DNA from 2 places in the Paenibacillus filicis genome. Region 2 is predicted to be linked to the other one. Evidence: a T-box and tRNA genes for the amino acid it is inferred to sense, from the RefSeq annotation. Region 2 holds a T-box; the other holds one or more tRNA genes.

Region 1 (15,142 bases), on a different contig from region 2:
GCCTTCATCTTCTTGAAGGAGATGGTCGGAGTAAATAGTTATATCGGTGCTGTACTTATCATTACGGGCGTTTTTATAGCGAATCGGAGCACCCGTCGCGGATTAAGAAAATCCAGCGCTCATCAAGTGAGCTGACGAGAAACTTTTTTTAAAATTCGTTCATCCCCCCTACGATCCCAACAAGTACAAGCTATGGATTGCAGAGCACAATGATGAGATTGTTGGTTCTATTGCAATCTTGAATCATGGCGACAGCGCTCAGCTGAGATGGTTTCTTCTACATCCCGACTATCGTGGCTGAAAAAGAAAACCATAGCTGGAAAGACAATCTTATGGAACTGAAATTTGAATTAAACCTGGAAGACTTGGAATGAATGTCATTTGATCGTGCAGACAAATATATCGCCATTCAAACATTTGGGGCGCAGCGGCCAGTACGCCCCCCGGTGACCAGCTGCAGCAAAAAAACCTGTCATATCGACAGGTTTCTTATTTTTCATCTCCATCCGGCACGTTTAAGAATCTCATTCACAAATTCGCTCTTGGCACGGGTATATGCCTTACGGTCGTTTTGAAATCGTTTTGCGAGTTCTAGCTTCAAATCACCGTACTGTTTGGCGTCCTCCGCATGACTTCTCAAATAATCCCGAAACAAGATATGACGCTTATATTCAGCGTTGTTTACCGTACAAACATACAGGTGATGCCAGGGTACGTTAAGAGGTGGCATAAAAGCCTCCCTGCCCGTGGCTCCCAAATCGCCCTCATGAACGTAACCAAGCTCGGCCAGTCTTTGGATGGCTAATTGAACATCCGGCTGCGAAGACACGATGACGTCCATATCCACAATCGGCTTAGCTGCCAATCCTGGAACTGAGGTGCTCCCAACGTGTTCGATCTTGATTGCAATATCGCTCAATACCGGATGAACAAAGTCTCGCAGCTGCTCAAATAACCTGACCCAATCCGAATCATATTCGACAACCTGTACACCAGAACTCATATTCATCTCCTCACAACTGTACTCAGAGCGCGTCGATCCGTTGACGGATGCGAGGAAACAGCTCAAAAGCGTTGTGATAGAACACCTTCTCATGATGCTGCTCCGGCACGAGCCGGCGGATGAATTCCGCATACAGATCGATCGGCGCGAGCGGCCAGTCGGTCCCGAACAGCATCTTCTCGTAGTGATCTGAGTATACGAGCGCCCGGCGGAAATGGTCCATGAACAGCGGCTCATTCATGAACCGCTCAAAATGAGGCCGGTCGCCGACCACCAGCCCGGACAAGTCGGCATAGACGTTCGGATTCTTGGCCACCACTTCGGCAGCATCCATCACCCACGGATCGCCCAAATGGCAGATCATGAAGTTCACGCCGCGCTGCTGGTAGGCCAGCTCATCGACAGTAAGCGGATGCGAATATTTAAGCAAGCCATTCATCGAGTACGTATCGCCAGTATGAATCACCACGGGCGTGTTGTACTTGGCAGCCAGCTCATAGATCGGGGTGTAGATTTTGTCATAAACATAATGATGATAGTAACCGGCATACAGCTTGATACCGGCCACTTCCGGAGCTTGCAGCCGCGCTTCGATCCGGTCCAGCTCCTCCTGAGCCTGCCTCCCGCCGAGCCGATTGGGATTGATCCCCACGCACTCCATCAGGAACGGCGGGACGCTGTCTTCCAGGTCGAGCCCCATCGGATTGGGCGAAGCGGAATCGGGAAAGGCTCCCTTTGTCTGCTCCGTAACGCCCATGCCGATGCCAAGAACGACGTCGTTCTTATCAAACTCAGCCTTGAGGCCAGCGGCGCTGTACTCCACTTTGGACTGATTCAGCGCGGTTTGATGAAAGCTGTCGATGTCCGACAGATGAATATGAATGTCAATGATCGGCATGTGAGTTCCCCTTCTCGTTGTCAGTGCTGACAAATGTGAGCTTCCGCAGGCTTTGGACATCCGCCAGATTCAGTGCCATCCGGCCCATGATTAGAAAGACCGGCTGGGTCCAGACCGTATCCCCATGCCGAAGTGCCAGCTTATGATCCACAGCGTGGCCGAACACCTGGTTGTTCATATACGCCGATGACCGCTCGGAATAACGATGCACCACATGCAGCATGTCCTCGCGAGAAACCGCCCCGATCCGCAACACTTCCTTGGTAGGAAGATGCGCCTCCGTCTTCCCAAGCAAGAACCTTCCTTCTCCCGGAATTTCCATCACGCCCTCGGAGAAGATGGGAGAAGGCTTGAAGAAATGATCATCCGTGATCGAGAAATGCGGCAGAACCATTCCACTTCCGTTGGTGACCGCATGCAGCGCACATAGCACAGGGACACCGGGCAGCATCAGGTAATGCTGCTCGATCGTAATCCCCCGCTTCGCTTCCTGTTTCTCGATATGAGTCGTCAGCTTCAGTCCCTTCCAGAGGTTGCCGTGAATGTCTGTCCGCTCAGCCCAAGCCGCGATTCTCGGCTCCAGCCGCCAGCTGAAGCCGCTTATGCCGGGAATCTGCACACCAAGTCCTCCGTGCCAAGGATTCCACCAGGAACGCGGGACCGCTTGTGGATAAGAGCTATCCAGCCACTCTTCTCCCTGGTACTTCAGGGAATGCACAACACTCCCGAACTGGGGGGCAGCCGCTATCGAGATAACGCCGTTGCTCACCGTGTAAATGGAACCAGCCGGACCTTCCTCCACCTTGGAAACGAAGCTCCTCTCCGTTTCCAGTTGGGGGAACCAGAGCGCCGTCCGCTCCTGGACCCGATCCTCACCGCGATAGACAGCCCGGACCTTCCAGCCGTCGCCTTGTTCCAGCGCGTTCTTTTCCTCCCGAGGGATCTCAAAGCGCGCGGAACGCAGGTCCTGCTCCCGGTTCAGCTGGATGTCGGCTGCCTTCCGTTCCGGCTCTCTGCCGTTCTGCGCATACAACTCCAGGGTGCCGACGAGCGGAAGCAGCTTGCGTTCGATGAGTTCGGCGTTCAGTGCCCCCGCTAGGAACGGATTACCGCCGCCGAGCACCAGGTCAAGATGATTGTCCAGAGCCGGGTCGATCGAATCCTGCCGCTTCTGGGCAAATGCGCGGAAATCCCGCCACTTCGTAAAAGCGTTCAGAACAAACACCGTCGGCTCCGTACGCACGACCGCTCCAGCCGCGATTCGGCCAAGACCATGCTCCAGCCCGAGCGTATATTCCGGGCGAAACAGCTTCAGGGAAGGGTCCCAAGAGATCCCGTAAGCGGCATTCTCTTTCTCGCAGAACAGCCAGTTCTCGGTGATCTGACTGCTATCCCAATGATCCGGATCGCTGGCGTAAGCGTCACCCATGTCCACGTAACGTTCCTGGTAGGGCAGGATGAGCCGCTTGCCGAATAACCCGAAATTCGTCAGCAGGTACATCTTCTCTACCAGCGCCTCGCTGCCGGTGTTGCAGATTTCGTGGTGAAATTCGGAAATCCCGCTTGCCAACAGCTTGGCCACCGATTTCACCTGCAGACCGGGGAAGTTGTCCGACTCGTAGAGGGCTTCGAGCACCTGATACTCCCGATCAGGATAAATCTTCACTTCCTTGGCCTGCTTCTTGGAGAATTCTTCGGCAAACGGCTTGCCCAGCTTCGGGTAGACCCACCAGAATCTATGGTCCGAGCCAGCATAACCGATGGTCATGTTATTATCCAGCTTGCTCAGGTGGATGGAGAATGCACCATTCACAGCAACCCACTGCTCCCCGTCCTCACCTCCGAAGCGGCCATACGTTCCCTTGAGCAGAACCGATAGCTTGCTGACAAAGGAGAACGCCTTCCCTACAGCCGGAACGGCTCTTACTTCAAGCTCTCGCGAGTACAGGCCGTAAGACCGCAAGGTGAACGGTACGGGGATAGAGGCTTTGCCCTTAGCTGGAATGGTGAAGCTTACTGTGCGCTCCGCCCATTCTACACAATCATCCTCCAGCCAGTCAAAAGCGAACTGCGCCTCCGACGCAAAATGATTCTCCACGTTCAGGTAGAACACGGCGGGAATGCCCGGATACGGCACTCCATCTGGCAGTGCCGGTTTCATCTTCACCGGAAGCTTCGTAGCAATACCGGTGCGGAACTCCGCCCTCCTGCCGCCGATGACCCACTGGCTCCTGACAATGGGATGAGTCTTCTTGGCATTCTGCTCCTCCTGCACCGGATCAAGCTCGAATTCGCCCTCTACGACGACGGTTTCTCCCGGATCAAGCGTATGGGCTGCGGACAGAGCAAACTTGATATTCTTGTCGTCCTGGCCCTTGATCTCGATCGCCAACTCGGACGCAGAGCGGTTCTGGATGCGATAACGAACCTTATAAACGGCACCGAACACGAGATCATGATCGTCGATCTCGGTGAAGATTGCAAAATCCGGCGTGTCCAGAGCGGTTAGCCCCCGTCCGGTCTTCTCGAATTCCGCCCGCAAGGCAAGCTCTCCCTTGCGCCAAGTGTAATCGAAGAAATCAAAGCCCCGCTCCCGGCGGCCATCCGGTTCGATCACGAGCTCGCGGGTGCTGTCAGCATACCAATCCAGCTCTTCGAAATACGGGGCGAGCACCTCGGTCTGCAGGATAGTCGGGATAAAGTTCATCAGATGGACGAAATCATCACTTTTTTCCCAGAAAAACCCGCACTTCTTGTACATCGGCACGGCCTTGGTGTTGCCCGCCCAGGTGAACAGATCGAGACGCGGCCAGCCCGCTTCCACGGTCTTGCGAACCGCATTCAAGATCAGATTCCGGCCAACCTTGTGCCCGTGATAATCGGGCCGTACATTCAACAACGGCACATACAAGGCCCCTTCGTCCTGGCGGTAGTGCGCGAAGCTGCAGAAGCCAACAACCTCCTCGCCGTGAACGGCGAGAAAGACATGAAGATGTGAGGAAATCTCCATTTCCCGGCGCACGCTGTCCTCCGTTCTCTGGTCGGTGCCGCCTCCCCAGCTTTCTTTGCTGAGGTTCCACATGTCAGCAACCGCTGCCGCGTAGGATGGTTCATATTCTATAATGCGGATTTGTTCGGCTGTGGCATTTGCTGTCATGTTCTCATCTCCTTTATCTAATCGATAAACGACGCCTGTACACCTTGTATTGATCGAAATAGCTTGATGAGCTATAGTTATTATAACATTAATTGGAAGAATAACGATGAGGTCTAAACTTTTTTACCCAAAGTTTACCTCATTCTTTTCTGTTGACTAGGCTGAGAGCATGCTGGAACGGGTTGAGATCGTTCAGGTGGAATGACTTGGAGGTGTAGAGGTGGGAGAGGAATTATTCAGATCTGCTGGTTGGGGTGTTCATGTTCTATCCGTAGAACGTGAGACGGTCAAGTTTCCCAAGGAAGAGGAAGCGCTGGCCTTTCGCTTACACATCCATGGGGATCCATCGATGAAGCTGCGCATGCATGACCAGATTCAGCTTATTGCAGGGCAGGCTGGTACCCCTTCATGGTCAGCTTTTAGAGCCGTCGTTAACCAATATGAATCAGGTTCGTTGTTATTGTTCATAAGCCCTCAGTACGAATCGCGCTTGGAGGAAGTGCTCAGATTTGAGCTACTATTTTCTCCGCTGGCATCCATTATGGGAATCAATGAGGTTATGCAAACCCTTGGCTGGTTTCCCCCGTTTCATTACGCTGAGATTACCCAAGCTGACCTGAGGGTTGAGAAAGAGGGCTTGGGAAAAACGTTGCGCATAACCATCAAAGACACAGCCGGAGATTTCTCCCCCTACGCCGTGTCTTTTCAATTTACAGGTATTCATGAGGAGAAGCTGTCTCCGTTTGACGAACAAAATAGGTTACTTCAATTGGATTTCTGCTATGAGCATGAAGCCATATATGTCTTCATGGATGCGCAGATGGGCTTCGGAGGATCTTTTCTATGCCGCGAGGTTAGTATGAGGGTAGAGTGAATTGCTCGGGCCGATGCTGTGGAGTTTTGTACTCAGCCATGATGAGGACATTGCGGATGAAGCACACGGATTCCGCCCGCGTCAGGTGGTCACCGCCTTGATAGCCCTAGACCATGGCGGCTGCTTTCCTCTGGGATAGCTGCTTGTCGAGCACATACCGAATCGCTTGGTCACCAATTGCGTTAACCCCTGTGTGACCGCTAGCAGCTCCGCAACGGCCGTTCGTGTAATCGGCTTATCGTGCTGCTCGATTTGGAGCGGATACTGATGCGCGGCGGCGAATGTATCATACGTTGCGCTCCAAGTTGTACTCTCCGGCTGTTCCGCTACTCCTTTTATAGCGATCAGGAGCATTTTCAGAAATTGTTCTTCCGTGGTTGTCGTATCCGGACTAAACCTACCAGGAGCCACGCCGCTCACCATACCGTTTTCTAACGCCCATTCGATGTCTGTCTTGGCCCAGTGGTGGCTTACCTTGGTAGTCAGTGATCTGAAGTGCTCCACGAATAAAGACTGATTCGCCGTCTTTGAGATACTTCTTAATATAATCCACTGTATCGAATGGAGTTAATGTTTTATTATCTTTTACTTTTTTCCTTCTTCATCTCGCTCAAGACCTGCTTTAATATTCATTTGAATCTCGAAATTGTCATCCCGTTCCTTGTATCTTTCACCCCAAGTAACTTTCTAGATATTTTTATTATCACGCTTACCATCACTAGGATCGCGATATACAAGATTAACCTCTTTTGTTTTTGATCCCATTAGCTCAACGTAGACAAATTCTGCTGGACTTGTTTTGATACCAAACTGAATCTTTTGCCAAGGATTACTCCCATCTTTCTTTCGCTAAATGCTTTGTCATTTGAAAGGCCTGTGACGATTCCTTTAAGAACAAACTGTCCCTATGTAGGTTGTAGGTTACTCATTATTATTTATCTCTCCTCATAATTTATATTATAATTATTGGTTAATTTAGAGGAAAGATTTCGGTGGATCTCTACTGTCTATTCATATCACCTACTTATCAGAGTAAAATTGTTGTTAGAATGAACTGTGGTTGCAATACAGATAGCGAGACTCGAACTCGCAAGGTGCATTACCGCAGCATTTTAAGTGCTGTGTGTCTGCCCTTCCACCATATCCGCTCAGTGGATCTTGCAGGATTCGAACTTGCGATGATGTGACCAGTTATGAGCTGGTTGCCATCGGCCTCTAGGCGAAAGATCCAGAATATAAATTCATCCTTTGTCACTTTTAATTGATTCAATTGCTTTCTTTATGTTTAATCCCATTTGCTTCACAATTATCTCAACCGAAAGTAACAAAGGAGGTTTATTCATTTGATGTACTCCTATTCTTTTGCGAAGCAGCTGCTTTTTTTGTGTAGTTAATATAGCATTTTCAAAATACTTTAAATTACATTTTTTATTCTTATAAAATTCGACTTTTATTCTTATTTATAAATTCTATTTTGTGCAATAATTTGAAATATTTAATAATGTGTACCTAGTTGTTCAAGGTAAGTTTTTATTGTAAAATCTACTATAAAGGAGGTGCTAAATGGCTGGAACTTTACGAAATCCTACTATTGGTGAAGTTTGGACCTTAGGTGAACCATCTCGAAAGAAATATGAAGAGGCTGAAAACGCAAAACGAAAAATTTTAGACTACATTCCTTTTAAAATCGGAAGAAAATTCGAAATTATTGAAGTTACTAATTTATTTGGTGGCATAAAATTAAAAGATTTACAAAACGAACGCTTTATTTTTCATGCATACAAACATCACCTAGGAAAGAAAGTAAGTAACTAAAAGAAGTCTCTGACTTCTTTTTTTATTTTTACAGATTTTAATTCTGCTCAAGCACTCCTTCTTTTATAGATAAATTCTCATCCTTACAACCACAATCAGCCTCGAACGCATAGAAAAAAACTTTACAGCGGTTCACTGGCAAGTTCCTTTCCATTCTGAACCAAATTATGCACCATTTAATTAGTTCAAGTCTATATGGCTGATCATTAATCTCTTTAATATAAAAGACAACATGCTTTCTGCCTAATGTTCAAAGATGTAAAGTGTACTTTTTATACTAAATCAATATTATTTTTAATTAAGGATCTTAGCAATCTCTGTAACTTGTTATTGGTCTCTTGATTAACTTTTTGAGACATATATGCATCCTCAATGAGTTTTGTTTCTGCCTCCACATCCTTAGTTAAATCGATAAACTGGTTATATGCTAGACCACCATGTTTGACATTCAACATAAACTCCCTTTCTTCACCCTGATAAACAATAGACGAAGAAAAGTCATTAAAATCAGTAGAATAGAATTTTGAAATAAACTTTAAAAAGTGCAATGACATCATTGCTTTCTTTGTATTGTATCCGAACTTATCTATAATCTCTTGTTGTTTATCAGAATTTGGCTTAAGCAAATCCTTCATCTGACCGTGATACATACCATAACAGCTATTATACAAGTTCCTTAAATTGATTCTTGCTAAATCGTCACGCATTCCAATAATTTGATTTATTTCTTTATAGTCATATGTATCAATCTCAACTGAAAACAAAAGCTCTAGGAATGTTAGATTTGAGTTAAATAGAAGTTTTTCAAGCTTCCTAACATCATGTATCTCAATATCTTCAGCATCTGAAGTGGTAAAATTTTTGTATATGACACCATTATACAAATCATCAAAGGTAGGCAATACAAATAGCTTGATGTCTCGATCAGATTTATTGTCATTTAGATTTCTATTTACGCTCCCAGAAAGAGCCTTAAATACTACTTCTCGTCCATGTACTTTCACTTTTTATAGTCATCTCCTGCCCAACGAAATGCACGTTTTATTTAAACTCCAATTTATCGTAAATCTTAATAAATATCTTCGCAATGTTTCGAGCATCGTCAATACCCCTGTGATGGATACCTTCCAATTGAAGCTTCAGCATTTGTAAAGCTCTTTCCATGCCGACACCTCTTCCCTTACCAATCATCTTTCCGTGCTGGTGCTTTATGCTAATATGATTCAGCAGCCAGTTATTCGAGATTTTATGTAAATCGCAATCCGTCATCAACTGGTTTTTATCATAAAAGCCCCAAGAGCATAGGAAATATTCCTCTTCACCTATCCAATCCTTGAATTTATTAATGGCCTCTATAAAGTAAGGGGCCTTATTAACATCCTCTTGTTTGATAGATGTAAGGTTTTTACAGAAATCCGACAACCATGGATTCCGTATTGGTTTGATGAATGTTTGAAACTCATCAACAAACTCAAGTTTGTCATTTAATTTAACTGCACCAATTTCAATTGTTTCATTTCGATTTGAACGGACATTCTCCCAGCAGGTGGCCTCTAAATCAAGTATAATATAGTTCATTTTACTCATCCATTTCTTAAAGTTGTTATTGTCTATAATAGCATTATTAACCAAAAAAATTCTCAGTAATTATTAATTCTAATAAAACAATACTAATTAGACAATGTATTTATGTCAGCTGCAATACATCTGTAAATATCAATCTCTGATTCCGTGGTAACTCAATATCAGCATGAAAATGAGCAAAAAACCATTTTTTATACTTTAATTTCTTATCTATGTCATTAAAATATCTGTGCATCTGATCCAATTCATACCTAATACCCAGTCGCTCGCTTATCCGCTCCATAGTTCCACTGCAGCATGTATGTGTAATCACATAATCCACAACCCACCTATGCCTATCTAGGTTCTTCAGACCCTCTTCATACTCTGCATATGATGGCATTTCACGTCTCCACCAGGAGATACCCTCTCTACGATGCTCCTTATCATGTGAATCAGCTCCACCGAATGTGAAGAACTTCTTTCCTTCAATTTCATACACTTGGCCACGCATCAAATGAATTATCGATTCATTGATCTTATGCACCTTACCTCCATTCCACTCCTCAACAGGATAGGCGTCCAATAAGTCATGATTCTCATGATTGCCATCAATAAACAAGGTAGTGAACGACTTCTCTTTATTAAGCCATTTACGCCAATACATGTCTTCCTTGTCATTGTTCCAGACAAGTCCAAAGTCTCCCGCTATGATAACATAATCTTTCTTAGTGAGGCTTTTCTGCTGAGGGAAGTTCCTGGTGTTCAGTCTTTTTCCGATACTTACGCTGCCATGCACATCTCCAGTAATATAAATCAAATCGCTTCACTCCAATCAAATATCCATTTTATTACATACCTAATGCCAACGTTTGTCCATTTCATCACTCATTGAAGTTCTCCCCATACATAGCTCTAAAAATGAATCAGCTACACGAACGCTACCCTCAAAGTCTAGATACCCAGAATGAGCTACAAGGATAGGGTATTCATTGTCAGTCATCTCTTCCCTCATATCAAAAATATAATGATTGCCATAACCGTCCATACCCATTGAAACACAATGCTTCATATATTCTGGAAATTCATAGGCTACATTATACTCTCTAAATTGCGTAATACTAAAAAATTGAAAATATCTATCTCCTCTCTGAAAATCTCCACCATTTGAATATTGTAGGAATTCGATATACGTCGATGGAAGTTTTTTCTGCGGAAAACTCCATTGCGAAGGGGCAAATGGTATGTCAGAGCCTGTCTGAGCGTGTGTGTCTATGACGCTCTGAATCTCTAGATCTGATATCTGTGTATTCCAAGTCTCATGGAAATTATAAATTTCTTGATTGCTTGCCCCTTCTCTCTTTTCGAATGCATCTTCAAAAATTTTATCCCATTCCATCTATACTCCTCCGATCCTTACAAAATCTCAATTTTATTCACTTTCATTCTCCCTGTCGTCGGAATGATGACTCCACCAATATGAAAAAAATTATCAATTATTACTTGGCGATTCTTTTTATTTACTCTAATTTTCAATCATCTACCCTCTCCTTTCCAATGAAACTTCGGTTTTATCTTAAGGACTTCCTGACAGTTACATAATTACTTGGGATCTCATTTGCTTCTTTGACTTCTATTAGATATCCACCAGCATCTCTATTGTTTGCAAAATAAACCCTTGTGACACAATAGTATTTGCCTTCATACTGAAGAAATGATTTTACTGGAATAGCATGATCACTGGTAATATTAACAAAATCCCTGGCTTTGGGAAATTTCAACCTGTAACCTATTGTTGCTATCATAGCCACCTCACAAAATAAATTTATATAAATAATTCATTTCATTAAAAATAATAACTACTGAAATTATCATCAAAACATTTTTCAGTTTCACATTTAACTTTGTACCAAGTACCACCAATACTTTGATTTTCCTGTATGAACAATCTACTCGCGCATCGGATGCATTTCCTCGTAACATTTCTATCTTGTAGATACTCTTTAAGATACGCTTCAGCATGTTCTACTTCCTTGATTTCCAGTTCAAGTGCTTTATCGCTAATATCAAACTCTTTCATATCACCTCTGCTGGCGGAGATTGATCGCGGAAATGCGCCAAAACCTCCGACCAGCTCATGATGATGGGTACTAATTTGTCCCCCTCCTCGTTCGAATAATTTTATAATTGGCTCATATATGTCATGATATTTAATGGCTAATGGGTTGCCGCTATCAATTAAGCAACACCACTCAAGATAGTTGAAGCAAATTGCTTTAAAAATCGTTAAGTTAATTTTCTTGAGATTTGGACAAATTGTAAGCAAATTATCATAGTCAAGAATGGGTTCTTTATGAATTAATTTCGACATTCCCAGTAAAATATAAGCACTTTCCTCATTCATTAATTGTAGAAAGACTCCAACTCTACGATAATACTCGGCAATAAGCGTAGCGTCAGCCGTATACTCTCCTTTAGATCTAAAATCTCTATATCTTTTATGTGATATATTTACATATTGTTTTTCATCAATGCTATTGATTCGCATTACAGCTTTTAAGAAATAGTTTTCCATATCAATTCACCTGATTCCGTTTAACTAACAATATTCCATGATTTGTTCCCTAAAGAATTGTTACAGTAGCAATATCCTTTCCTGCCCAAAGCTTAAAACTGAACCCTTGTTCAAGTAAATGCCATGGCGCCTCGTCCACAATAAAAGCTACATCAGCCTCTGTATTCCATGTATTATCTATTAATTTATATACTCTTACTAAAACAGTCCATGTGTCTCCATAAAATCTATAATTCTCACTCTTCCCAATATTGACAACTATGTCTTTTATCCATTCATTGACTGGGAAATGACTGGGATCAAGACTCGTTTTAATCGATCTTGTCAATCAAAAATCCCCCAGCTGCTGATCTAACTAAGTACAACTCGTCGAATCCTTCAGCGAATGAAGGATTCTGCAATTTCTTTAATGTGCTCTTAATTGCTACTTCAGGCAATTTTTCTTTTCCTTGCCTCAAATCGTTCCGTGAATAAGACAAATCATAATCAGGTTCAAAGAAATAGCCAATCACCTTGAAGTTGTGATCCTTGGACATATCGATATATTTCTTTCTATCTGCGATTGTGGGATTCGTGTTATCTACAACAAATGGCTGCATTGCTTTGATGGAAGCCGTTAAAAAGATATCCTCACGATTTCTTGTCCGCAACATATCAAGATTAATTCGTATATGCGAATTATAGAATTTCTCTTTAAAAAAAGTTGACTTTCCAGAAGCTTGAATCCCGATAAAGATTACACATTCCACATCTACTCATCCTTATTCAAATAGACATATTGGTTAATGTAGTCTCGGTTCTGGCTGAAGATTGGTGTTTCAAAATCAACATCCCACTTACTCCGAGTTGCTTCACCTTTTTGAAAGTATTGTTTGGTGATGCAGACGCCGCGCTTTTGCCAAATAGGTAAGTCATTCCAATTGATACCCATTAAACGAACATTTTTAAGAAATCATCAATTGAATTTGCAAAAACTCCGTTGGGATTCTCTTCATAAACTTCAAAGTGCCCATAATCACAATCTATCCACTCTACTTGGTTTGTATCGTTATTAATTAATATTGGAATACTACCTATATTTATTAATAAATTGCCTATCATCATTCTTCTTCCAAAATCATTTCCCCCAGTCCATTCTAGAAAACCTTTAATAATGAATTCATTGACCACCTGAGATGAATGAGGCATTTCTAGAAAGAATTCATTTCGATCCCTCTCGGTTTCATTGAAAGAAAACCATGTATCCCATTTATTGTTTTGAGGTATAGTCATAAGCGATTTCAAGCTTCCTTCACCATTACAGCCATACACCCGAGTGTATAAACTTTTAATACTGGAGCACAACTGAAACCCTAGCGCGCTTTCAGCTTCTGAAAAATCAATCAAATTGCTGTTCGGCTTTACTTGAGACAACTTAGCTATTTTCATGGTGTACAAACACACTTCTTTCTATATAAAATTGTTGTTTTATTCTGATGAATTCTAGGATCATCTGTACTTCATTTCAATTAACCGAAGCTCCTGGCAAATGTTTGGTGAAAGATATTGGGTCACATCAATATGTAGTGAATTAAGAATTTTTATTTCTTCCTCTTCTGGTAAGTGTCCATCCCAAAGATCCTGAGGGAAATAACGTTCATTAGACCTGTGAGCACATTGATACATGAAGTAGTAAATACTCCAGATTAATAATATTGATGGAATTTCGTAGCGATCTGTCACTTCAGCATTAGCGATAAAGTCAAAACATCCATAATCTTCTTCATCGTCATTGCACATTCGGTATATTTGATCCCAATCTACATAGCTACCTAATAGCCATGAATTCCCCATATGAAGGATCTCTCGGAATTTTTTAAATGCCTGATCATACTTCCCTTCACCGAATTCATCTTCCAGATAATCAAGTGTCCGCTTGGCATAGGCCAAACAAATCGCCACTCTGCTATCAATGCTAATTTCCTCAATATTCTTCATATTAATAAATGCTCCTCAAATTGGTCAATAAAACAGCAGCATTGGTTTTATTTTCACGTTCCAATATACCCATCCATATGAAAATAGCCTTTTATGGGATTATTTCAAAATGTTCATTAAACCAGTCATCCCATTCATTCTGAAAATTAGTTTTTAAATATAAAATAGCTCCTTATAAAATTTCGGTTCCTCACTGTTTAGATTTTTGCTTAGCAAATTGAATGAAGAATGAGAAAGCTAAAGCAATAATTAAGTATGGTATTGATAGCATGAGTAAAAAAATGGACACACCAAACTTCGTATCTGACTCAGCAAAGGTAAAAGTCAGTACAAACAGACAAAAGTATTAAATAACGGAATTAATGCTGGAGATAAAATAATCCCTGATGATTCCAGTATGAACTTTAGCAAAAGAACACCTTCTGTTCCAATAAAATAACCATTTGATTACCACTAACATAACTAAATAATACCATTTCACATTGTTATAAGTCAATTATATATGTTTCATATGTTACTTATAAAAATCCAATAAAAAAGAGCTTCTCACTAGCAGCTCCTTGACATCAATTCCTACTCTCGTATTGTTTAGCATGACCAATTAAAGCCCATAACAATATCAGAGGATATAAGAATAAAAGCCCTATAAGAAAAAAAGCCCATGCAATTCCATTCTCTTTACTAATGCTTCGTTTTTTTAAAGGTCGGATGACCAATTTTCTTCATTAGCATTTGCACAAAAATCTTCAGCAAAACCCTCCTCAGTATCATTCATGACCTTATTGAACAAATACTCCATTTCAGCCATTTTTATATGCCTTTTGCTCTCCAGGATTTCCATGTGGACAATTACTGATTCTCTCGCTAAGAAGAGTGATGAAGGGATCTTATCCAATTCAGCATGTAACATATCAACCTTCTTATCTATTTGGTCGATGTTGTGCTTAATAACTTCGTAGTTTGTTTTAGTATCCTCGCATTGCATAGCTTTTTCAAACAGGTGCGGATCGATGATTATCACTTTTGACATGTGACTTCTCCTTTGCATATAGTTTCCTAACATTTACAATAGTATCATGGGTTATCTTGGTAATCACCACTCTATTTTTGCAGATTTGCACAAAAAAATAGTTTACAATAAGTCCAAATTATGTATATTTGTCGATGAATGTCGAATTATATTCTTTTTGGACAAAAAAATAATCGAACCGAGACACGGGTCGATCAAGCAATATTCATACTTTTTTTGTATTAAGAGGGGCATATTGATAATTGAGAGG
Region 2 (15,142 bases):
GTTAGCAATCCATAGTACCCGATGATCCATAGCAGCGAGGGCGTGGGCCATATCGTTTGGGAGCCGGGCAGTTCGCCCGACCACTGAACGGTAGCGAACAGCAGACGGTTGACTTGCCCTACCGGCCAGGCCAGCCAGCCTCCTACCGTAGAGGATACTAAGCCCACCAGCATAGCGGTCGTCCCGACAGGCATCGTGAAAGAACTAAACACTGGCACAAGTGCCAGATTGGCTGCGAAAGACAAGAGCGAAAACTGATTGAAATAGTAGATCGTCAGCGGAAAGGATACGAACTGCGCCACTAGCGTGATGGCCAGAGCATCCCGCCATTTTTTATTCCTCACGGGCAGCATCCCGCTTACCCGGGATACCAGAACGATAATCCCAAGGGTGACCAGAAAAGATAATTGGAAGCTAACATCCGTGATGTAGTAAGGATTCCACAGCAGCATCACCAGGCCGACAATCATAACCAGATGCAGGCCATCCTTGAGACGATGACGGTACGCGGCATATAAGCCGATCATAGCCATTAAGCCAGCCCGAACGATAGACGGGGCCGCCCCCGTCATCGCGATATATAAGGGCAGCAGCGCCATCGCCGTCCAGAGATACGCCTCACGAGTCATCCCGATTCGCCGCAGCAGCCAGATGACGCAGGCCAGAAAGATTGCGACGTTTAACCCCGAGATCGCGATAATATGCGTAAGTCCTAACCGGGAGAAGGAATCGAACTGCTCCGGCTCGATCTCATCCGTTAAGCCGATCAGCATCCCTTTCATAAACCCCGCCTGCCCCGCCGGAAACAACCGGTCAACCACGGCACCTAATCCGAAACGCACATCGTCATTCCAGCGCGCCAATCTCCACCAGCCCCAGTCGGACTGCGAGGGCTCCGTCACTTGAACACCCTCCAGACCTTTTCCACTCAGCTGCCAATGAATATGCTGCTGCTGCAAGTAACCCCGGTAGTCGAAGGCTCCAAAGTTCCGCGCCTCCCCAGGGAGCTTCAGGATACCACTCAGCTCAATCCGGTCCCCCCGCTTCCAGGCCAGCGCCATCCGCTGCTCCGTCTCCTGCAGCAGACGGATAGACACCTGCACCCGCTCTCCCTTGCCGGACGAGGTAACGTCCCACACGGGAGTCCTGCCTTCAGAGGGCAGAGATTTCCTGACATCGGACTCCCCATTCTCCTCGGGCCTTGGGCTGGAACGATTCCCGGATACAGTCTGTTCAACCGCCTTCACACCAGCCGATACAGCAGACTGACCATCGGCCTGCTCAGGCAACTCCACGCGCTCCGCCACCGCCTGGAACATAACCTTATCGCCATCTACGTTAACAGGCGTATCGATCCGGCCAACAAATCGGACACCGTCCACTTCCTCCACGGCCGGAGGCGGCGTGATCAGCGTGCGATTGCGGTTATCGAACATGCCGTACCACCCAGCAGCTATGCAGACGATCAGTACGGCCGCCAGCACGAGACGTCCGCGCGGTTTTCCGCTCCACACCAGCAAGAGCAGCAGCAAGCCGCCAAAAAGCAAATACAGAGACGCTTGCCGAAGAAAACTCCATTCCATCGCGGCCGCATAGCCCAGCGTCCAGCATACGGTGAGCCAGACGACGGGTCTGGACGTCCACCCCAAGCTTCCTGCTTCGCGCAAAGCAAAGAACCCCCTTTCCCTATCGCTAGGTAAAAGGAGGTTCTTCCTCACAATAAACGATATTTAATTATGCACATCGGCGATCGTACCCGGCGGAGGCTCGTAGCCCTCCATCCTGCGGAATCCGATCCCCTTTTGCTCCATTAACGCGCCGACCTTCTCGCTGTCTTTTGGATATGAACGGTGGTATATGATCTCGGTGATCCCGCTGTTCGCCAGCATATTGGCGCAGGTCCAGCAAGGCTGATCGGTGACGTAAACGACCGAGCCCTCGCGATCTTCGCGGTCGGTGAAGAGCAGAAGGTTCTGCTCCGCGTGAATCGTGCGGATGCAGCGCTGCTTCTTGACCACCTGCTCCTGCCCGTCAGTCTGGACCAGCTCAAACTCCTCCACCAGCATGCAACCGGCCTCCGAGCAATCCGAAACTCCAGAGGGGGCGCCGTTATAGGCGGTACCGAGCAGCTTCTTACCCTGCACAAGCACCGTCCCTACATGCCGGCGGCTGCATTGGGAACGGGTCGAGGCCATATACGCGATATCCATGAAATAAGTGTCCCAGTCCTTGCGGCGTGCCATGGCGATGCTTCCCCTTTACTGCTGGCTGGCCTGGATGGCCTGCTCCAGATCGTAGATAATGTCATTAATCGACTCGGTGCCAATGGACAGACGGATCATGCCCGGAGATACCCCGGCAGCTTCCTGCTCATCGCCGGACAACTGCTGATGGGTCGTGCTCGCCGGGTGGATAATGAGCGACTTGGAGTCGCCGACATTAGCCAGGTGGGACAGCAGCTTCACGCCGTTGATCAGCTTGCGGCCCGCCTCGATACCGCCCTTGATCCCGAAGGTCAGGATCGCGCCCTGGCCCTTCGACAAATACTTGAGTGCATGCGCGTGGGAAGGATGGCTCTCCAAGCCGGAATAGCTGACCCACTCGACCGCTTCATGCGCTTCCAGGTACTTGGCGACAGCCAATGCGTTGGAGCTATGGCGTTCCATGCGCAGATGCAGGGTCTCCAGCCCCTGCAGCAGCAGGAACGAGTTGAACGGGGAGATGGCAGCTCCCATATCGCGGAGAAGCTGTACGCGCGCCTTGATAATGTAGGCGATAGGACCTACTGCTTCCGTGTAAACAACGCCATGATAGCTCGGGTCCGGCTGAGTCAGTCCAGGGAACTTATCCCCCTTCGTCCAGTCGAAGCGTCCGCCATCAACGATGACGCCGCCGATGGAAGTACCATGTCCGCCGATAAACTTCGTAGCGGAGTGAACGACGATATCCGCGCCATGCTCGATTGGACGGCACAGGTACGGGCTCGGGAACGTGTTGTCCACGATCAGCGGTACCCCATGCTCATGGGCGATCGCAGCCACAGCCTCAATATCCAGCACATCGCCGCGCGGGTTGCCGATGGTCTCCGCGAAGAAGGCTTTCGTCTTGTCCGTGACCGCTGCGCGGAAGTTTTCAGGATTGGACGAATCGACGAACTTCACCGTAATCCCGAGCTTTGCCAGCGTATTGGCAAATAAGTTATACGTACCGCCATACAGACTGGCCGAAGATACGATCTCATCTCCTGATCCAGCAATGTTCAGAATCGAATATGTAATCGCCGCTTGGCCAGAAGCCGTAGCCAGTGCAGCCGGTGCGCCTTCCAGGGCCGCTACCCGCTTCTCGAATACATCCGTAGTCGGGTTCATCAGACGGGTATAAATATTGCCGAACTCCTTCAAAGCGAACAAATCTGCGGCATGATCCGTGTCACGGAAGCCGTAGGAGGTCGTCTGATACAGTGGGACTGCTCTCGACATCGTGGTGGGATCGATTTCCTGGCCGGCATGAACCGCTAATGTTTCCAAATCAAGCTTGCGTTCTGACATCGACAAAGTCCTCCTTGCGAATGGTAGGTATTGGTGTAGTTTCCTCTCCATTCTCTCATATTCCCGGTTAAAACGAAAGCGGTTGCTGATAGATTGGCAGATTCATAGCATCTTTATTAAGGTGCTACCGTAATAAGCGGCTCCAGCTTCTTGAACGTCTGCGCACCGATTCCCTTGACCTGCTTGAGCTGATCCACCGAACGAAAGCCTCCTAGCTTCTTGCGCAGCTCCAGAATGGCCTGAGCCTTGCTTGGACCAATACCTGGCAGCGCAACGAGCTGCTCGGCCGTGGCCCGGTTCAGATCCAGCTTGCCTCCAGAGGACGCTCCCGTCTCCGTCGCCATCGCCGGAGTACCCGGCTGCTGGACCGCCGCAGCGCTGCCTCCCACGCCGACGTTCTGTGCCCCAGCTCCTATTCCGGCATCCGTAAGAGCGGGTCCCGCTGAGCCCAGCTCCTTCATAGCTCCGCCAGCCGGATTCTCGGCGGCTCCATTCTCCGACTGTGCCGTGCCGGGTGCAGTTCCAGCTGTCGTTCCCCCGGCTCCGCCCGGTGTACCAGCACCAGCACCAGCTGCCGCCTCTCTCTGCCCCTGCGCCGGGGAACCGGCTCCGGACTTCGCCGTCCCCGCTACAGTCCCCGGCTTTGCAGGTCCTTTGCCCGTGCTTGCGGCAGCCGAGCCGGTCTCATCGTCCCGCTCCTGCAGCAACCGCCGCATCTCCTCATCTACGGCGATAAAGCCTGCCTCCGGCGCTGCAGCCAGCATAAAGCGAAGCGCAAGCACCAAGACAAGCACCGCCCCGGCTCCAGCCACGATCCACCATATGTCCGTCGTCCTTCCCTGCTGATGGACATTCATCGGAAATCCTCCCTTCATTTGTCAACAATTTGGTCTAGTTCAAAGCTTCCCTTCATACAATGGAAAAAGGCTGCAGTCCAAACAGGGGGGGATGATCATGCGAGTAGGATTCATAGGAACAGGCAGCATGGGAAGCATACTCATCGAAGCGTTTATCCGGTCCGGTGCGCTTAACCCGGAGCAAGTCGTTGCGACGAATCGCACACTGTCCAAGGTCGAACGTTTGGCCGAGCATATTCCGGGGCTGCAGGTCGCCCGTTCCAATAAAGAAGCCGCCGAAGGCTCGGATCTTTTATTTTTGTGCATCAAGCCCTTGGAATTCAAAGAGGTGATTGAGGATATCCGCCCTGTCGTCACGGGGGAACAGCTAGTCATCTCCATCACAAGTCCCGTTTTGCTCCGCCATCTGGAAGAGCAGCTTCCCTGCAAAATCGCCAAAATCATTCCGAGTATCACGAACTACGTGCTTAGCGGAGCCGCCTTATGTATCTACGGCAACCGCACCATGCCTGAGGATGAGGTGCTGCTGGAGAATCTGCTGTCCCATATCGGCTCGCCCATTCGCGTGTCCGAGCAGTACACCCGCATCTCCTCCGACCTAAGCAGCTGCGGCCCCGCCTTCCTCGCCTATTTTATTCAGAAGTACGCGGAAGCTGCCGTTAACGCTACCGGTATATCGGAAGAGGAAGCGACGCTGCTCGCCAGCGAAATGACACTGGGGACCGGCAAGCTGCTGACGACAGGAGGATTCACTCCAGCTACCTTGCAGAAGCGTGTAGCCGTCCCGGGCGGCATAACCGCTGAAGGTCTCCGTATAATGGAAAAAGAGCTGGGCGGGGTCTTCTACGACCTGATCCGCACAACTCATGCAAAGTATGATGAAGATGTGGAAAAGGTGGAAGCCCGCTTCTTCGGGACCCAAGTCGACTAGAACGCGATGCTTTCACGTCTTTTCCGTATGAACCGCAGGGCCGGCGTCCGCAGATGCCGCCCCGTGCGGTTATTTGTATGCAGCCGGTTAGCCGACCACAATATTGACAAGCTTGCCCTTCACCACGATCACCTTGCGGACCGTCTTGCCTGCTGTTGCATCCTTGACCTTATCCAGTCCAAAGGCCAATTCCTGCAGCGCCGCCTCGTCAGCGTCGGCCGCCACGCGTACACGATCCGCGATCTTGCCGTTCACCTGAACGACGATCTCGACCTCGTTGTCGACGGTCCAAGCTTCGTCGTAGACCGGCCACGCTACATAGGTCACGCTCTCGGTGTGACCCAGCTTCTCCCACAGCTCTTCGGCCAAGTGAGGCGCAAGCGGGGACAGCAGCTGAACGAAATGCTCCAGTGCCGCTTTCGGCAGGCGGTCGGTCTTGTAAGCTTCGTTGATGAAGATCATCAGTTGGCTGATGGAAGTATTGAAGCGCAGTGCCTCGTTATCCTCCGTCACCTTCTTGATCGTACGGTGCCAGATGCGCTTGAACGACTCGCTGCCCAGCTCCTCGTTCGCATCGATCTTCGGATTCAGCGCGCCGTCTTCGCCGACGAACAAACGCCACACCCGGTTCAGGAACCGGTAAGTACCTTCTACGCCATTGACGTTCCATGGCTTCGTCGCTTCGAGTGGCCCCATGAACATCTCATACATACGCAGCGTGTCTGCCCCATATTCGTTCACGATCTCATCCGGGTTAATGACATTACCACGGGATTTACTCATTTTCTCGTTGTTCTCGCCCAGGATCATACCCTGGTTCACGAGCTTGTGGAACGGTTCCTTCGTCGCGACTACGCCGAGATCGTACAGCACCTTGTGCCAGAAGCGAGCATACAGCAAGTGAAGGACGGCGTGCTCCGCTCCGCCGATATACAGATCGACCGGCAGCCATTTCTTCTGAAGCTCCGGCGAGCAGATGGCATCGTCGTTCTTCGGATCGATGAAGCGCAGGTAGTACCAGCAGCTTCCCGCCCATTGCGGCATCGTGTTCGTCTCGCGGCGCGCCTTCTGCCCGGATACCGGATCGATGGTCTCAACCCACTCCTTGACGTTAGCCAGCGGGGACTCCCCGGTACCGGACGGCTTGATCTCATCCACCTGCGGCAGCAGCAGAGGCAGCTGATCCTCCGGCACTGTCGTCATCGTGCCGTCTTCCAGATGGAGAATCGGAATCGGCTCACCCCAGTAGCGCTGACGGCTGAACAGCCAGTCGCGCAGACGGTACGTCACTTTGCCTTGACCTTTGCCTTCGGCCTCGAGACGCTCGATCATCGCGCTGATCGCCTGCTCGTTGTTCAGTCCGTTCAGGAAATCGGAATTCACGTGAGGACCGTCTCCGGCATATGCTTCCTTCGCAAGTTCCCCGCCTTCGACAACCTCTATGATCGGCAGATCGAACTGCTTGGCGAACTCCCAGTCACGCTGGTCATGACCCGGTACGGCCATAATCGCACCCGTTCCATAGCCGGCCAGCACATAATCGGCGATCCAGATCGGCACCTGTGCACCGCTGACGGGATTAACCGCATACGCGCCCGTGAATACGCCTGTCTTGTCCTTCGCCAGGTCCGTACGCTCCAGATCGCTCTTACGCGAAGCGCGCTCCTGGTACTCACGGATCGCATCCGCCTGCTCCGGTGTCGTAATCTTCGCAACCAGCTCATGCTCGGGAGCCAGCACACAGTACGTAGCACCGAACAGCGTGTCCGGACGAGTTGTAAAGACCTTCAGGCCTTCGCCATCATGTCCTTGGATCGCAAAGGTCACCTCTGCGCCCTTGGACTTGCCGATCCAGTTGCGCTGCATATCCTTGATGCTCTCGGACCAATCCAGCTCCTCCAGATCCTCCAGCAAGCGCTCGGCATATTCCGTAATTCGCAGCACCCACTGACGCATCGGCTTGCGGACGACCGGATGGCCGCCGCGCTCGCTCAGGCCGTCGATAACCTCTTCGTTAGCCAGCACCGTTCCGAGCGCCGGACACCAGTTAACGGCAACCTCGTCCACGTAGGCCAATCCTTTGTTGTACAGCTGGATGAAAATCCACTGCGTCCATTTATAATATTCCGGGTCCGTCGTGCTGATCTCGCGGTCCCAGTCATACGAGAAGCCGAGCGATTTGATCTGACGGCGGAATGTTTCAATGTTTTTCTTCGTAAAATCGCGCGGATCATTGCCCGTATCCAGTGCGTACTGCTCTGCCGGCAGGCCGAATGCATCCCAGCCCATCGGATGCAGCACGTTGTAGCCGCGCATCCGCTTGTAGCGCGATACGATATCCGTTGCCGTGTAGCCTTCGGGATGGCCGACATGAAGTCCGGCTCCAGACGGATATGGGAACATATCGAGCGCATAGAACTTCGGCTTGGAGTCATCCTCCAGCACCTTAAACGTCTTGTTATTGTCCCAGTACTGCTGCCATTTCGGCTCAATGCTCTGCGGGTTATACCCTTGATTGTCTCTCGTTTCCTGTGCCATAACAACTGCTCCTCCTTCAATTCAAGCAAACAAAAAAGCCCTCATCGCTAGCTTGCGCTAGGGACGAGAAGCTTTGATTTCCCGTGGTACCACCCTAGTTGACGGCAGGCATGCTTTGCCTCACGTCCACTCGATCCCCTTAACGCGGGGCACACGATCCGGTTACGAACGGCGCTATCCTCAAGAATAGCCGCTTCGTCATCACCTTCTGGCTCCAGGATGAGTTCGCTTAGGCGCCGCTGCCGGTTCGCACCACCCACCGACTCTCTGATAACGGATACCGAGCTACTAATTCCTGTCACTGCCTTCTTATCCATGCAATTACCCATCATTATATGTAAAACAAATCCTGCCTGTCAAGTAGCGGCTCGCCATCTACCGCCAGCTTCGCGGTTCTGCGTTTAAGCAGCAGCCTCCGCTTACATCTGGCCCGCCCGGCTTACTTCATAGCTCCTGGCCTTGTGACCAGGCTCCGCATGCAGTCAACCCCTATAAATTCAAAAATTCCTCTAGTTTCAGGGTTACCCTACCTGCAAATGGAACATACTTGATAACTAGGAATGGAATGAACGGAGGGATCGACAATGCGCGGTTTGGTCAATGGATTGCTGCTGTCGCTGCCGCTCTGGGGCATCTTGCTCGCTATGCTGCAGCTCATCCTGCGCCTGCTCCATGGATAGATCTAATGCCTCAAAACATAAACAGTCCGCCAAAACTATGTAATCAGGGAAATGGCGGATTTTTAATTTGGCGTATGACATCGAAGACGCTCGTGCCGCTGTCCCGGATGCAGCCAAGGCGCTGAAGCTCTCGTTCGGAGCTTGATCGAATAAGAAAAAGAGAGACCCCGGCTCCCGTTTTCACGGAACAGAGGTCTCTCTTCTCTCTAGCTTACTTCGGCTTCACCGCAACGAAGAAGGCTCGCTCTGTATCTTCCGCCAGACTCATCCATGTGAAATCCGCGTACACGGATACGTCGGCAAAACCGGCATTCCGCAGCTCCTGCTCGATGAATGCGGGGGGATAAGCCCGCTGTACATGCGTCTCATCGACCCGGTAGAAGCGCTCTTCGCGCTCCTCCCTGCCTGGCCTCTCCACTTCCTTGGCGAATACGGTCAGCGCGTGCTCGATCTCGCAACGCTCCTCATCGAATTCACAGGTCCAGATATAGGCGACATCATCCTCATTGAGCAAAAAAGGCTGAGCCTCCGCATACGAGCGAAGCTGGTGGGGCGTATGCATATCGAACATAAAGATCCCGCCCGGTGCCAGCGCCTCAAACGTATGACGAAAAGCAGCCACCAGTTCCTCCGGCTCCAACAGATAATTAAAACAATCGCAGAACGATACGACCGCATCCGTCTGCCTGCCCAGCGACCATTCCCGAATGTCCTGCTGCAGGAGCAGCAGACTACCGCCCTGCTTGCCCGGCTCCAGCCGTGCAGCCTCATCCGCCTTATGTCTGGCGATAGCCAACATATCCTCCGACAGATCGATGCCGGTCACTTCATACCCGAGCTGTACCAGCGGGACGGACAAGCTGCCCGTCCCGCAGCCGAGATCGACAACCGTACGCGGTTCACCTTGCTTATGCCAGCATTGACGGGCAAATTCCAGCCACTCGTCATAGGGCATGTCCTCCATCAACCGGTCGTACACATAGGAAAACTGCTCATAAGCCATAGGACTCCCGCTCCTTTCTTGCTAAGACGCTACCCGCCATGATGCGGCTCCGCCCAAAAGAAAACCGGCTGCAACCGTTAAGAGTCGGCAACCGGTGATTGTTGTTCCTGTTTCAGATACGTCCAGCTTCCGTCCTGCGTGACGAGGCCTTCCTTCATCAGCTTGCCTAGCGCCCGCTTGAAGGCGGATTTACTCATCCCGAAGCGCTGGCTGATCAGATCGGCCGGCGTCTCATCCGAATAAGGCATCGCTGCGTTAGGACGCTCGCGCAAGAAAGCCAGCAGCTTCTCGGAGTCCTCATCCCGCACGAATTCCTTACGCTCGCGCATCGACAGGTTGACATTGCCGTCCTCCCGCACGAAAGCTACACGGACCTCCACCTGCTCGCCCAGACGCAGCATCCGCGTACGCTCGGTCGAGTGAATCAGCCCGATCACGCCAAACCCTAGCACACCGGCATCGCACACAACGAACGAACCCATCTGCAGCGGCTTGTACACACGCGCTTCGACGCGGCGGTTTTTCCAAACCTGCGGCGCAGGCACGCATAGCTTGCGTAGCTGCTCCTCACCGGCGAGTCTGGCGACCAGCCTGCCCTGACGGTCATGCCCTAGCACGACGAATACCTTGTCGCCTACCTTCGGATGAAGCTCCTTCAGCTCAGGCAGCTCGCGGAATGGCAGGAGCAGGTTGCGGCCCAGGCCCATTTCGAGAAAACAACCGAAACGCGGATGGATATCGACAACCTCCAGCAGCGCAACCTCGTCCAGCATAATCAGCGGCTTGCGCAGCGTCGCTGCCAGACGGTCCTCTGTATCGTGGAACAGGAAGGCTTCAACCGGCTCTCCAATCTGGATAGCCGTGCCATTCGTCTCGCTATAATGCAGCAGTACATCCGTTGTCCCGTCCGTCAGAAAGTAGCCGTGCGGAGATACCTCCCGGGCTACCTCCAGACGGCGAATCGTTCCGGCTTCCAGCGTCATACCCGTTCAACCACTTTCGCATCGGACCACAGACGCTCGATGTTGTAATATTCGCGCTCGTCGCGGTGGAACACATGCACGACGACATCCCCCAGATCGATCAGCACCCAGCGGGCGGTGTCCATGCCCTCCAAGCCGCGCAGCCGTGCGCCCTGCTCCTCGGCACGCTTGCGGATTTCCGTCGCAATCGCTTGTACCTGGGTTTCCGAATTCCCGTGACAAATAACAAAATAATCGGATATCAACGAGATCCCGATCAGATTCAAAGCTACGAGATTCAATGCTTTCTTGTCTTCTGCCGCATCAACGGCAAGCTTCATTAATGCTTCTGGTTGTATGGTCATTCCGTTTCCTCCCTTATTGTCCGTTCAATTCGAGAGCCGATTCTACTGGTCCAGCTCAAGAATAAGTCCATTACGCGCTTCCAGCGTCAATGGATAAATCCGTTTCCCCTTGTCCAGCAGAAAACGGATGGTGCCGTCGAAGCCGGCGAGCAAAGCCTTCTCCAGACTATGTTCGGCTTCCTGGCGAATAATATGCACATGCGGGAAATCCCGGCCAGGCTCCATATAATCGGCCAGACAGACGACCTTATCGAGACCCGTCATCTGCGCACGGCCGGATGTATGATACCGGATCGCATCCAGCACCTCTTCGTCCTCCACGCCGTAGCGGGTCTTGGCAATCCAAGCTCCTGCATGCGCATGCCACAGCTCCTTGTCGTAATCGAGCAGATCCAGCGGTAATCCGTTATCCCGGATGATCGCGGCCTGCTCGTCTACGCGCCAATACTTGCACACATCATGCAGAATGGCTGCCAGCTCCGCCTTCACCGGATCTTCCCCGAAACGCTCGGCAAGCAAGACGGAGGTTTCCATCACGCCGAGCGTATGCGCCCAGCGCCTCTCCGGCATCTGTTCTTTGACCGAAGCCACGATCTCTTCACGCTTCATACAACCGGTTCACCTCGATATAATGGTTTACCTGATCCGGTACCATGTAGCGGACCGGCAGTCCGGCTGCTCTCCGCTCGCGAATGCGGGTGGAGGACAGCTCGATCTGCGGCATCGATGCCAGCCGAACGGATGCCCGGATATCCGGAGGCAGCAAGTCAAGCCCTGCATCGAAGCCTGGCCGCTGCAAGCCGACGAACGTGACGAGCTTCGCCAGCTCCCCGATCCTGACCCACTTGGGCAGGTAGCGGACCATATCCGCGCCGATGATGTAATAGAATTCATGCTCCGGGTACTCGCTGCGGAGCAGGAGCACGGTCTCGATGCTGTAGGACACGCCGCCCTTCTCTAGCTCGATTGCCGTCGCGCGGAACCGGTCGTAGCCTTCGATAGCCAGGCGCACCATCTCCAGCCGTTGATGCGGTGCCGCACCCTTGGACTGAGCCTTATGCGGAGGCACATTCGTCGGCACGAACCATACCTCGTCCAGCCCCAGCTCCTCGCTCACGCTTTGCGCGGCCAGCAGATGTCCGATATGAATCGGGTCGAACGTGCCGCCCATGAGTCCAATCTTCATCCGGCTCACCTCTTTGCCAATAAAACTTGCATGCCCTGCGTATGGCCCGCAGTTCTAGGGCAGCTCGATCGTCTTGTTATCGCGGGATTCCTTGTACAGCACGATAGTCCGGCCGATTACCTGCACAAGCTCAGCGCCTGCGCCTTCCGCCAATTGCTCCGCCACCTCGTGACGGTCATCCGAATTATTATTGAGGATCGATACCTTGAGCAGCTCCCGCACTTCGATCGCCTCGGCGATGTGACGGATCAGATGGTCGTTGACGCCGCCCTTACCGACTTGAAAAATCGGGGTCAAATGATGCGCTTGTGCGCGCAAAAATCTTTTTTGTTTACCAGATAGCATATTCGCAAGTTCCCTTCTTCTTTACACTGTTGCTTGAATTCAGTCCGTATGCCCGAACGAGGCCAGCACAACCTCGCGCATCGCCTCGGTCGGAGCAGGCTTGCCCGTCCAGTATTCGAAGGCATACGCCCCCTGGTAGATAAACATGCCCAGTCCGCTATGAATAACTGCACCGCGCTGATCGCGGGCTTCTCGCAAAAATCGGGTCAGCAGCGGATTATACACCAGGTCGCTAACGACCACTCCTTCGGGAATCAGCGAGATGTCCATCGGACTCTCGTCGACGTTTGGGTGCATGCCGACGGACGTGTTGTTGACGATCAATGCGGCTTCTCCGGCTAGCTGTCCGATCTCATCCAGCCCGTGGCCGGACACGCTGCAGAAGCTGCTCATGGAATGAGCCAGTTCCTCCGCCTTGGCCTTCGTACGGTTCGCAATGTAGATATGAGCCGCACCTTCCTTGCCGATGGCGTAGCCGACACCGCGAGCCGCTCCGCCCGCTCCGAGCATCAGCACCTTGCGGCCGCGCAGGTCCAGCCCCGTTTCTTCCTTCAACGAGCGCATATAGCCGATACCATCGGTATTATACCCCGTTAGTTTGCCGTTATCGTTAACGATCGTGTTGACCGCTCCGATGATCCGGGCACCCTCGTCGATTTCATCCAGATAGTCCATCACTTCCAGCTTATGCGGCACCGTGACATTGACACCGCGGAATTGAAGCGCGCGGATACCCGCTATCGCGTCCTTCAATGTACCCGGCAAAATATGAAACGCGCCGTAAGCAGCATTGATACCGCTAACCTCGAATGCGCGGTTCAGCATAACCGGCGACTTGGAATGCCGGATCGGATCGCCGAAGACGCCAAACATCACGGTGTGGCTGTCCAGCTCCGTTCTCGGTGTCCGAAGCGTCTCTCCTGCATGAAGCTCCCCCATGATCGATGCTCCTCTCCCCTTAAACAAACGGCGACCGGCTACCGGAATCGGCAAGCCGGCTCGTTACAAATCATGCAACACGAAAACGGATGCCGCTTCCACCAGCTATCCGTATCCGGCCGCATCCTATACTCGGCTTTTTCTAGATCAGCGTTTCCCGCAAAGCAACCTTGACGCCCTTGGGCACATGAATAATAAGGTCGGCTCCCGCCTCGCTGTTGGCTTTAATCCAGCCGATTCCCGAGACTGACACGTCCATTGGCTTGCCCTTCGGAACCCGGATCGTATGCTTCGTGAGCGGTGGCAGCAGCTCCAGCTCCTCCAGAGACGGAGGCGTCAGCATCACGCCCCGATGCTCCTCGTACAGTGCGTCCGCCTTTTCCAGCTTGGTCCGGTGGGCCTTCAGCGCATTGGACACATAGAAGGTGAACGATTGGCGCTCTCCTTGAACGAAGTCGAACCGCATCAGACTGCCGAAGAATATGGACTGCTTCTCATTAAGCTGAAACACCAGCGGCTTCACCGGTTTATCCGGCATCAGCTTCATCAGATCTTTCTTCCCGACAAGCTCCGTCATCCGGTGCTTGTAGACAATGCCCGGCGTATCGATAATCGACGAGCCGTCATCCATCGGAATCCGCACGAGATCGAGCGTCGTACCCGGATATTGCGACGTAGTCAGCTCGGCATCCAGGTCGCTGTAATCACGGATGAGACGGTTAATCAGTGTCGACTTGCCGACATTGGTCGCTCCGACGACATAGATGTCGCGTCCCTTGCGGTGCTCTTCGATCGCCTCGATCACCCGCTCGAAGCCCATGTTTTTCTTGGCCGAGCATAGCACGACTTCGACGACACGCAGGCCGGCTTCCTTCACCTGGCGCTGCACCCAATTGAGAATACGGTTATAATTCGTCACCTTGGGCAGCAGGTCAATCTTGTTGACGACGAGCACGATCGGATTGGTGCCGACAAAGCGCGCCAGCCCCGAGATCATGCTGCCTTCGAAATCGAACAGGTCGACGATGTTCACGACCAGAGACTCTGTCGAGCCTACATGCGTCAGCAGCCGCAGGAAATCGTCCTGATTGAGCGTGATGCTCGACGATTCATTGTAATTTTTGATCCGGAAGCAGCGCTGACAAATCAGCGGAGTACGGCTCAAAGCGGAAGCGGGCACATAGCCGAGCTTCTGGACATCTTCAGTCTGTATACGTACCCCACAGCCTGAGCAATAAAGTTCTTCTTGTTGCGTTTGTTCGCGGTCAAGCGTCATACGTTCCCTACCTTTTCATCATCATTAATGCGGCTTTCTCAATTCGCCGGTTGACTTTCGTAAAGAAGCCTTCGTCCGCGATCGCAATCGGACTTACCAGGATCGTATACAGTCCGAGCCGGTTGCCGCCAAGCACGTCCGTCAGCATCTGATCGCCGATGACCATCGTCTGCTCGGGCTGCAGCTTCATCAGTTGAAGCGCTCTGCGGAACGATACGTTCGTCGGTTTTCTCGCCTGATAAATAAAAGGCAGGGATAACGGCTCAGCGAACTTGGTTACTCTGTCACGCTGGTTGTTCGATACAATGACAACCTGAAATCCGATCTGGCCCACTACCTTCAGCCAATCGATCAACTCCGGTGTCGCGAGCGGCGCCTTGGCCCCCACCAGCGTATTATCCAAGTCCGTAATAATGCCTCGGTATCCCTGCTTCCATAACATATCCAGTTCAATATCGTAGATGCTGTTAACCTGTTTGCGCGGAATAAGCTTATTCAGCAATGCGTTCACC

What was found. A T-box is a leader RNA that pairs with one kind of tRNA and senses whether it is charged. The one in region 2 lies ahead of leuS (leucine--tRNA ligase), so its partner is inferred to be a tRNA-Leu.
Region 1: it encodes a tRNA-Leu, which carries the amino acid that the T-box ahead of leuS (leucine--tRNA ligase) is inferred to sense. The anticodon was not compared.

Annotation. Positions count from the first base shown of each region.
Region 1 covers NZ_JBBPCC010000039.1:4,215-19,356, forward strand. The annotation lists gene WMW72_RS34190 (DMT family transporter) at 1-135, shown strand, start outside; partial or broken gene WMW72_RS34195 (GNAT family N-acetyltransferase) at 188-301, shown strand; gene WMW72_RS34200 (GrpB family protein) at 497-1,003, opposite strand; gene WMW72_RS34205 (amidohydrolase family protein) at 1,026-1,901, opposite strand; gene WMW72_RS34210 (GNAT family N-acetyltransferase) at 1,888-5,058, opposite strand; gene WMW72_RS34215 (Imm50 family immunity protein) at 5,279-5,932, shown strand; gene WMW72_RS34220 (S-layer homology domain-containing protein) at 6,014-6,436, opposite strand; tRNA gene WMW72_RS34225 (tRNA-Leu) at 6,999-7,080, opposite strand; tRNA gene WMW72_RS34230 (tRNA-Ile) at 7,085-7,162, opposite strand; gene WMW72_RS34235 (hypothetical protein) at 7,496-7,747, shown strand; gene WMW72_RS34240 (DNA polymerase beta superfamily protein) at 8,020-8,751, opposite strand; gene WMW72_RS34245 (3'-5' exonuclease) at 8,789-9,325, opposite strand; gene WMW72_RS34250 (metallophosphoesterase family protein) at 9,435-10,130, opposite strand; gene WMW72_RS34255 (SMI1/KNR4 family protein) at 10,170-10,709, opposite strand; gene WMW72_RS34260 (hypothetical protein) at 10,882-11,121, opposite strand; gene WMW72_RS34265 (hypothetical protein) at 11,157-11,885, opposite strand; gene WMW72_RS34270 (hypothetical protein) at 11,935-12,213, opposite strand; gene WMW72_RS34275 (AAA family ATPase) at 12,197-12,634, opposite strand; partial or broken gene WMW72_RS35765 (tRNA(His) guanylyltransferase Thg1 family protein) at 12,637-12,813, opposite strand; gene WMW72_RS35745 (hypothetical protein) at 12,816-13,313, opposite strand; gene WMW72_RS34285 (Imm6 family immunity protein) at 13,374-13,862, opposite strand; gene WMW72_RS34290 (hypothetical protein) at 14,560-14,892, opposite strand; gene WMW72_RS34295 (hypothetical protein) at 15,098-15,142, opposite strand, start outside.
Region 2 covers NZ_JBBPCC010000009.1:204,295-219,436, reverse strand. The annotation lists gene WMW72_RS15840 (DNA internalization-related competence protein ComEC/Rec2) at 1-1,667, opposite strand, end outside; gene WMW72_RS15835 (deoxycytidylate deaminase) at 1,731-2,243, opposite strand; gene WMW72_RS15830 (homocysteine synthase) at 2,259-3,548, opposite strand; gene WMW72_RS15825 (ComEA family DNA-binding protein) at 3,665-4,405, opposite strand; gene comER (late competence protein ComER) at 4,503-5,336, shown strand; gene leuS (leucine--tRNA ligase) at 5,424-7,874, opposite strand; T-box leader at 7,931-8,185, opposite strand; gene WMW72_RS15810 (class I SAM-dependent DNA methyltransferase) at 8,766-9,557, opposite strand; gene WMW72_RS15805 (CvfB family protein) at 9,635-10,540, opposite strand; gene rsfS (ribosome silencing factor) at 10,537-10,884, opposite strand; gene yqeK (bis(5'-nucleosyl)-tetraphosphatase (symmetrical) YqeK) at 10,927-11,493, opposite strand; gene WMW72_RS15790 (nicotinate-nucleotide adenylyltransferase) at 11,483-12,070, opposite strand; gene yhbY (ribosome assembly RNA-binding protein YhbY) at 12,125-12,415, opposite strand; gene WMW72_RS15780 (shikimate dehydrogenase) at 12,455-13,354, opposite strand; gene yqeH (ribosome biogenesis GTPase YqeH) at 13,497-14,630, opposite strand; gene WMW72_RS15770 (YqeG family HAD IIIA-type phosphatase) at 14,638-15,132, opposite strand.